One region of the Bradyrhizobium sp. S3.12.5 genome, then DNA from elsewhere that is predicted to be linked to it. Evidence: riboswitches for the same ligand, from Rfam matches in the RefSeq annotation. Region 1 holds a riboswitch; the other holds the start of a gene.
The links. A riboswitch is a leader RNA that binds a small molecule or an ion and turns the genes downstream of it on or off. The one in region 1 is predicted to bind S-adenosylmethionine.
Positions count from the first base shown of each region.

Region 2: linked by a shared signal. The riboswitch ahead of ABIC09_RS28620 (O-succinylhomoserine sulfhydrylase) and the one ahead of metX (homoserine O-acetyltransferase MetX) in region 1 are both predicted to bind S-adenosylmethionine.

Region 1 is NZ_JBEPRF010000001.1:380,689-385,102, forward strand. Features, by position in the region: gene ABIC09_RS01790 (pyridoxal phosphate-dependent aminotransferase) at 1-438, opposite strand, end outside; gene ABIC09_RS01795 (chorismate mutase) at 486-1,334, opposite strand; SAM riboswitch at 1,508-1,587, shown strand; gene metX (homoserine O-acetyltransferase MetX) at 1,681-2,883, shown strand; gene metW (methionine biosynthesis protein MetW) at 2,913-3,575, shown strand; gene ABIC09_RS01810 (alpha/beta fold hydrolase) at 3,684-4,414, opposite strand, start outside.
Region 2 is NZ_JBEPRF010000022.1:124,324-128,737, forward strand. Features, by position in the region: gene ABIC09_RS28610 (SGNH/GDSL hydrolase family protein) at 1-17, shown strand, start outside; gene ABIC09_RS28615 (SGNH/GDSL hydrolase family protein) at 30-1,031, shown strand; gene ABIC09_RS28620 (O-succinylhomoserine sulfhydrylase) at 1,163-2,359, opposite strand; SAM riboswitch at 2,431-2,510, opposite strand; gene ABIC09_RS28625 (2'-deoxycytidine 5'-triphosphate deaminase) at 2,590-3,726, shown strand; gene ABIC09_RS28630 (hypothetical protein) at 3,924-4,414, shown strand, end outside.

The DNA of each region.
Region 1 (4,414 bases):
CGCCTTGAGGATGGCGTCGACGTCGCAGGTCAGGTTCTTCTCCGCCGCGACCACATTCCTGGCACCGACCGCCATGGTCGCGATCGGGTAGACCAGGAAGCCGTGCGTGGTCGAGATCGCCTCGTCGCCGTGGCTGAGATAGGTGTGGGCGAGCAGGTTGAGGATCTCGTCCGAGCCGGCACCGCAGATGATGCGGTTCGGATCGAGCCCGAAAGAGCGGCCGATCGCCTCGCGCAGCACGCGCGAGGTGCCTTCCGGATAGTCTTCCAGATGATCCGCGACGCGCTTGAAGGCCTCGATTGCCTTGGGCGAAGGTCCGAACGGCGTCTCGTTGGCCGAGAGCTTGAATACCTTGCGGCCCGGCTCCGCGACCGGGCTCTTGCCGGGCGTGTAGGGCGCAATATCGAGAATGCCGGGATTCGGCACGGGGCGGGACATCTTCAACTCCGGATAGGCCAAGTCTGCTCGCGACGTCTGTTCGCGATTTACGATTTCGACCCGGTCGGGGGCACCGTATAGCGCGTTGCGTGGCTGCCGACGAGGGCCGTGGAGCGCACCGAGGCCCCTGCCTCGATCAGGGCAGCCTTGATCTTGTCGATGCTGGTGGCGCTCGTGACCGAGACCAGCAGCGCCGCGCCGTCGAAGGCGGTATCGGGCACCGCCACGATCTCGGCGAGCGGCGACAGGGCGCGTGCCACCTCGGCGTTCCATCCTGATACCCGCACGCTGAAGGTCTCGACCTCCGTCACCACGGCGCTGTCGGCGACGCGAGAGACCGCGAAAACGGGCAGCGCGGCCGGATGGTCGGCACGCTCGACGAAGGGCAGCCGCGCGATGATCTTTGGCGCGCCGTCCGCTTCCAGCTCCAGCCACCACGGCGTGCGGCTCGAGGTCGCCGAGACCAGCGCCAGATCGCCCTTGGACTTCGCCACCGCTTCGACCGCGGCCTGCGCGCTGAAATGCGCGACGTAAGGAACCGTGAAGCCGAAATGGAAGCGCACGGAATCGCGCATCGCCGGCTCGCTCACCGAGACGTCGGCATGCACCGAGAACGGCGCCTGGACATAGGTGAAAGTGGAGATGATGACGCGCCAGATGCTCTCGACCGTGTCGAGCGGCAGGATGCCGCGATGGCGTTGCACGATGTCACGCATCATGGAGGCTTCGCGCGCCGGGCGGAACGCCGAGCCGACCTCCTGGGTCTGCTTCACCTGGATCAGGCGGTCGATGATGTCGCCGCGCTGCATCAGCAGGCGATGCATGCCCTCGTCGATTGCGTCGATCTCCTTGCGCAATTCCTGAAGTGATGGTGGCGCGGGCGGACGTTGGGACATATCTGCGACGTGCTGTTGAGAGGCTGTGGTCGAGGTTCTGATTAGGCAGGATGGGCGGCGAAAGCAAAGAGAAATGCGAAGAGAAGTCAGGCCCGCGTCGGCTGGCAGCACGGGAGCGAATTTGGCTCATCCGAACCGCGACTTGACGAAAAGCGCCCAAGCCGGTAGGTTTTTGCCTGTTCCGTGGTCATTTGAGCCGGCCGGCTTGCAGCCACGTTAAAAAACTCGCTAAACAGGCCGGGGACACTTCCGATCCCGGCCGAACCTATCGTTCAGGCCGGGTTTTTCATGGCCTGATGTCAGTCGCGATCTGAAGTCCGATCGCAAACGAGGTCGATGGTCAGAGATGGTTGGCGTCAAGTCTGTCCCCAGTCCCGCGATCAGTGCCGACGATCGGTCGCATGAGGTCGATCATCCGAGTTCGGAGGTCGCGCAGTTCGGCGCCGACCAGCCGCTGCGGCTCGATTGCGGCATCGATCTCACCCCGTTCCAGATCGCCTACAAGACCTATGGCGAGCTCAACGCCGATCGGTCCAACGCCGTGCTGATCTGCCATGCGCTGACCGGCGATCAGCACGTCGCCAATGTGCACCCCGTCACCGGCAAGTCCGGCTGGTGGGAGACGCTGGTCGGCCCCGGCCGTCCGCTCGATCCCAGCCGCTACTTCATCATCTGCTCCAACGTGATCGGCGGCTGCATGGGCTCGACCGGGCCCGCCTCGATCAATCCCGCCACCGGCAAGGTGTGGGGCCTGGATTTCCCCGTCATCACCATCCCCGACATGGTGCGGGCGCAGGCGATGCTGATCGACCGGCTCGGCATCGACACGCTGTTCGCGGTCGTCGGCGGCTCGATGGGTGGCATGCAGGTGCTGCAATGGACTGCGGCCTATCCCAAGCGCGTCTACTCGGCGCTGGCGATTGCCTGTTCGACGCGGCACTCGGCACAGAACATCGCCTTCCACGAGCTCGGTCGTCAGGCCGTGATGGCCGATCCCGATTGGCACAATGGCGCCTACGCCGATCAGGGCATCCATCCGCATCGCGGCCTCGCGGTCGCGCGCATGGCTGCACACATCACCTATCTCTCGGACGCCGCGCTGCATCGCAAGTTTGGCCGCCGCATGCAGGACCGCGAGCTGCCGACCTTCTCGTTCGATGCCGATTTCCAGGTCGAGTCCTATCTGCGCTACCAGGGGTCGTCCTTTGTCGAGCGCTTCGATGCCAACTCCTATCTCTATCTCACGCGCGCGATGGATTATTTCGACATTGCCGGCGATCACGGCGGCGTGCTGGCAAAGGCGTTCGCCGGAATCGAGACGCGCTTCTGCGTGGTCTCCTTCACCAGCGACTGGCTGTTCCCGACCTCGGAATCGCGTGCGCTGGTGCATGCGCTGAATGCGTCGAGTGCGCGGGTGTCGTTCGCCGAGATAGAGACCGATCGCGGCCACGACGCCTTCCTGCTCGACGTGCCTGAATTCTTCGACATCTCACGCGCCTTCCTGCAATCGGCAGGCAAGGCGCGCGGGCTCACCGGCAAGAATGACTGACCAGGAATGACTGACAAGGACGGCTAGCGATGTCTGTACAGGAAGTGCTGCCGCTCAACGGCCTCGCTGCGGAGCAGTCCGGCCCGTTTCGCGCCGACCATCTGCTGGTCGCCGAGATGGTCAAGCCGGGCTCGAAAGTGCTCGATGTCGGCTGCGGCGAGGGCGATCTGCTTCAGCTGCTGGAGACCCGCGGCATCGACGGCCGCGGCATCGAGCTGTCGCGCGCGGGCGTCAACCGCTGCGTGGCAAAAGGCCTCGCGGTGGTGCAGGGCGACGCCGACACCGACCTCGTCAACTATCCCGACGACGCCTTCGACTACGTGATCCTGTCGCAGACGCTGCAGGCGACGCGCCAGCCCAAGGTCGTGCTGGAGAATCTTCTGCGCATCGGCCGCCGCGCCATCGTGTCGTTCCCCAATTTCGGCTTCTGGCGGATGCGCCTGCAGCTCCTGGTCGGCGGCCACATGCCGCGCACGGAGAATCTGCCGGCGAGCTGGTACGACACCGCCAACATCCATTTCTGCACCATCAAGGATTTCGTCGAGCTCTGCGACACCATCGGCGTCAAGATGGAGCGTGCCGAAGCGCTCGACCTCTACGGCCGTCCGCTGCGGCTGCGATTGCCATGGTGGGTCTGGAATCTGTTCGGCGAGCAGGGCGTGTTTTTGCTGAGCCGCGGGCAGGGGAAGTAATTTATCGTCATTGCGAGCGGAGCGAAGCAATCCAGAATCCCACCGCGGAAAGATTCTGGATTGCTTCGCTGCGCTCGCAATGACGGAGTGCGAGCCAACGCCTTCGCCCTAATGCGCCGCCGCCGACCTTGGGTCGCGCACCGGCCACCGTCCCGCTTCCACCAGCGTCACGAACCGCTCCACGCTCGCGTTGAACAGCGCGGGCTCTTCGAGATTGAGCACGTGACCGGACTTCGGAAACATCGCGAGCCCCGCTGCCGACAGATGCTTCTTCAGGAACAGGCTAGCCCCCACACACGGATCATCCTCGTCGCCGCAGATGATCAATGCCGGCGTTGCCACGCCTCTGATCGCATCCGTCATGGTGTAGATCGAGGGACGGCCGCCCTGGAAGCCGCGCATGGTGTTGGCCGAACCCTTGGAATCGTGCCGCGCCAGCGCGGCGTAGAAATCGGCGTGGCCGCGCGGGTCCTTCACCAGGAATGGAATCCGGCTCGGCGCCTCGCGGGTGACTTTTGCGACCTCGGCGGAGCCGAGCGCCTCGAATTGCTCGGCATTGGCACGGCACTGCTTGCGCCAATTGTCGAGATTCTCGATCTCCGAGCCGGAGCCGACGCCGGCAAGCGTCATCGACAGTGCGCGCTGCGGCGCGTTCAATCCGATCTGGAGCGATGAATAGGCGCCCATCGAAAGACCGACGAGATGCGCGCGCTCGATCCTGAGATGATCGAGCACCGCGAGCGCGTCGGTGTAGAAATGTTCGTAGCTGTAGACCTCGCCCGCCGGCACATCGGATGGCGTGTAGCCGCGCGCGGAATAGGTGATGCAGCGGTGGCCGC
Region 2 (4,414 bases), on a different contig from region 1:
CCCAGCAGCAAAATTGAGGTCTAGCGTTAATGAGTTCTCTCCGCCCTTTTGGCCTGTCGACATGGCTGGCCGCGCCCGCAGCGGCGGCGCTGCTGATGCTGACGCCTGTGGTCCAGGCACCTGCTCACGCTCAGGCTGCCCAGGCGACGCCCGCGCCGCAGCAGACCGCTAATCCCGCACCGGCATCACCATCCCAGACCACGGTCGCCGCGACCAGTCAGCAGGCTACCGAGCAGCGCGGCCTCACCTCGCGCGCCATCGACAAGGTGAAGCAGGTCGCGAAATCCGCTGGCGATATTTTCAGCCGCGTGCCGTGTCTTGCGCCGAAGGGCGGCTCGAAGGCGATGGGCTCGCTGCCGCATGTCGCGGCCAAGCTCGTTGCCGGCAAGCCTGTCGTGATCGTCGCGTTCGGCTCGTCGTCGACGGCGGGCTACGGCGCGAGCTCGCCGGACTTCAACTATCCGAACCGTCTCACCGCGCAGCTGCGCCGGCAATATCCCACCGCCAACATCACCGTCGTCAATGCCGGTGTCGGCGGCGAGGATGCGCCCGAGATGATGAAGCGCCTCCAGAAGGAGGTGATCGACGTGCATCCGGATCTCGTGATCTGGCAGGTCGGCACCAACGCCGTGCTGCGCAACCTCGATCCCGGCGACACCGCCAAGATAGTCGAGGACGGCATCACCCGCATCCAGGCCGCCGGCGATGCCGACGTCGTGCTGGTCGACCCGCAATATTCACCGCGCGTCACCGAGCGTCCCGAAAGCGCAAGCAAGATGGTGAAGCTGCTCGGCAAGATCGCCGAGCTTCGTCACGTCGGCATCTTCCCGCGCTTCGAGGTGATGCGCGACTGGCACGAGAAGCAGGCGCTCCCGGTCGAGAGCTTTGTCATTGCCGACGGCCTGCACATGAACGATTGGGGCTATGCCTGCTTCGCCCAGCTGCTCGGCGACGACATCATCCGCTCCGTCGGCCAGATCAAGCTGGGCGTGAACGTGCCCGCGGACGTGCGGACGTACCGGCCGATGTAGAGGCGAATAGCCGGTAGGGTGGGCAAAGGCGCGCTTTTCGCGCGCCGTGCCCACCATCTATCGGCATCGAGGTCGTGAATGGTGGGCACGCATTCGCTTTGCCCACCCTACGAGACCGAGCTCTTAGCTCCCTACGCCTTCTCCAGCGCCGCGGTCAGATCCTCGATCAGATCATCCGCATGCTCGAGCCCGGCCGAGAAGCGGATAAACCCTTCGCTGATGCCGAGCGCGGCGCGATCTTCCAGCTTCAGTCGCTGATGCGTCGTGGTGGCCGGATGCGTGACGAGGCTCTTGGCGTCGCCGAGATTGTTGGAAATCTTCGCAAGCTTGAGCTCGTTGAGCACGCGGAACGCACCCTGCTTGCCGCCCTTGACCTCGAAGCCGACCAGCGTCGAGCCGCCGCGCATCTGCTTCTTCACCAGCGCCGCCTGCGGATGATCGGCGCGGCCGGGATAGACCAGCCGCGAAATTTTCGGATGGCTCGCCAGCACGTCGGCGATGCGCGCCGCGGTCTCCGTCTGCGCGCGCACGCGCACGCCGAGCGTCTCCAGGCCCTTGAGCAGAACCCAGGCGTTGAACGGCGAGATCGACGGTCCGGTCTGGCGCATGAAGTTGTGGATGTGCTCGGCGATGAAGGCTTCCGAGGACAGGATGATGCCGCCGAGGCAACGGCCCTGGCCGTCGATGTGCTTGGTCGCGGAGTAGACCACGACGTCGGCACCGAGCGCGAGCGGGCTCTGCCAGATCGGGGTGGCGAACACGTTGTCGACGACGAGCCGCGCGCCGCCGCTATGCGCGATCTCGGCAATCGAGGGAATGTCGAGCACGTCGAGCGTCGGATTGGTCGGGCTCTCCAGGAAGAACGTCTTGGTGTTCGGCTTCAGCGCACGCTGCCACTGGTCGAGATCGGCTCCGTCGACCAGCGTGGTCTCGATGCCGTAGCGCGGCAGCAGGTCCTGAATGACGTACAAGCACGACCCGAACAGCGCGCGCGATGCCACCACGTGATCGCCGGCCTTCAGCGGCGCCAGGATCGCGGTCGTCACCGCGGCCATGCCTGTTGCCGCCGAGCGCGCAGCCTCGGCGCCTTCGAGCTCGATCATGCGGCGCTCGAACATCGCGATCGTCGGGTTCGAATAGCGCGAATAGATGAAGCCGGGGTCCTCGCCCTTGAACCGCGCCTCGCACTCCTCGGCGCTGTTGTAGACGTAGCCCTGGGTCAGGAACAGCGACTCCGACGTCTCGCCATATTGCGAGCGCAGGGTGCCGGAATGAACCAGGCGGGTTTCGGGACGGTATTGCGTGGTGGACGCCGGGGACTTCGACATAGGATCTCCTCTGCGTGACCATCGAAAATGGTCACAAAAAAAACCGGCCTGGATATCTCCACGGGCCGGGATCACAGAGGTCCCCGGCCTGTTTAGCGACTTATTTAACGTGGCTGCAAGCCGGCCGGCTCAAATCACCACGGGATAAGTCATGCTCATATTCCGCAATGCCCTTTCCGTCAAGACAGCCATCGGCTAGCCGTAAAAAACTGTATCTTCGGCATGTCCGGATGCATCCGACCCCTGACGAGGACCCCCGATTGACGTTCACGGTTGCCGCCGACGCCAATGGTATCCTGCCCGACCGCATGATCGCGGCGATGGCGGAGGCGGGCCTCATCCTGCCTGCCTACGACTTCGTCGAAAGCCAGATCCAGCCGGCGAGCCTCGACCTGCGCCTCGGCGACGTCGCCTATCGCGTGCGCGCGAGCTTCCTGCCCGGCCCCGGCGCCACCGTTGCCGAGCGCATCGACCAGTTGAAGCTGCACGAGTTCAGCCTCGCCGACGGCGCGGTGCTGGAGACCAACTGCGTCTACATTGTGCCGCTGCTCGAAAGCCTTGCGTTGCCGCCGGAGATCGTCGCTGCCGCAAACCCCAAGAGCTCGACCGGCCGGCTCGACGTCTTCACCCGCGTGATCGCCGACGGCACCCGCCGCTTCGACATGATCGGCGCCGGCTATCACGGTCCGCTCTATGCCGAGATCAGCCCGAAGACGTTTCCGGTGCTGGTCAGCGAGGGCTCGCGGCTGTCACAGGTGCGCTTCCGCACCGGTGACGCCATCCTCGACGCCGACGAGCTCGATGCGTTACATGCGTCCGAGCGCCTCGTCGATGTCGACGATGCGGATCTTGCCGGCGGCGTCGCCGTCTCGGTCGATCTCTCGGGCGCGAAGGGCACGGGCTTCGTCGGCTACCGCGCCAAGCGCCACACTGGTGTGGTCGATGTCGATCGTCGCTCCGGCTATGCGGTGGAAGATTTCTGGGAGCCGATCTCGGCGCGTCCCGATGGCAGCCTGATCCTTGATCCCGGCGAGTTCTATATCCTCGCGTCGAAGGAGGCGGTGCAGGTACCGCCCGATTACGCCGCGGAGATGGTGCCGTTCGATCCGCTGGTCGGCGAATTCCGCGTGCATTATGCCGGATTCTTCGATCCCGGATTCGGCTATGCCGGCGCCGGCGGCCAAGGCGCGCGCGCCGTGCTGGAAGTGCGCTCGCGCGAAGTGCCGTTCATCCTCGAGCACGGCCAGATCGTTGGCCGCCTCGTCTACGAGAAGATGCTGTCACGCCCCGACGCCATGTACGGCCAGCGCATCGGCTCCAACTACCAGGCGCAGGGCCTGAAGCTGAGCAAGCACTTTCGGGTGTAGCTGCATCCGCGTCCTCCGCCGTCATTCCCCGCGAAGGCGGGGAATCCAGTACGCTGCGGCCCATCGATTCAATCACAGCCGTCCCTGGAATACTGGATCGCCCGGTCTCCGCCGGGCGATGACAGCGAGTGCGTGTCCGGTTGCGCCGCCCCATCCGCGATGACACACTCCCGCAAAACAACAAGCCGGGAGCGAACATGACTGCCGCACCAGATTCCGCGCAAGAAGCTCAATGGAAACGCTGGCGCGCGGTCGCCGACCTCTACCACGCTTATTTCACCGGCCTGATCCTTACCGTCGTCACCCGACGCGGCACGGCGGACGCGGCCGAATTCGTCTTCCGCGTGTTCCGCCGCCAGCAGCAGGAGCGCTTTCTGCCCGGCTTGCAAAAGCTAGGGCTCAGCCATTTGCCGCCGGCGGTGGCGGCTGCGCAATATCACTATCTCTCCAACTGGATCGGCGGCGTCCACGTCGAATACATGTATGAGAGCGACACCAAAGCCTGGATCCGCTATCCGCCGCCGCGCTGGATCTGGAAGGGCACTGCGATCTGCGGCGTGCCGGGCGAAGTCTCGCGCGCGATGCTGCGCGGCTGGCACGCCAACAACGGCGTCGCGCTCGGCGATCTCCGCCTGGGCTTCGTCTGCACCAAGCAGAGCGTTGATGGGCAGGATGGGCTCGAAGGCTA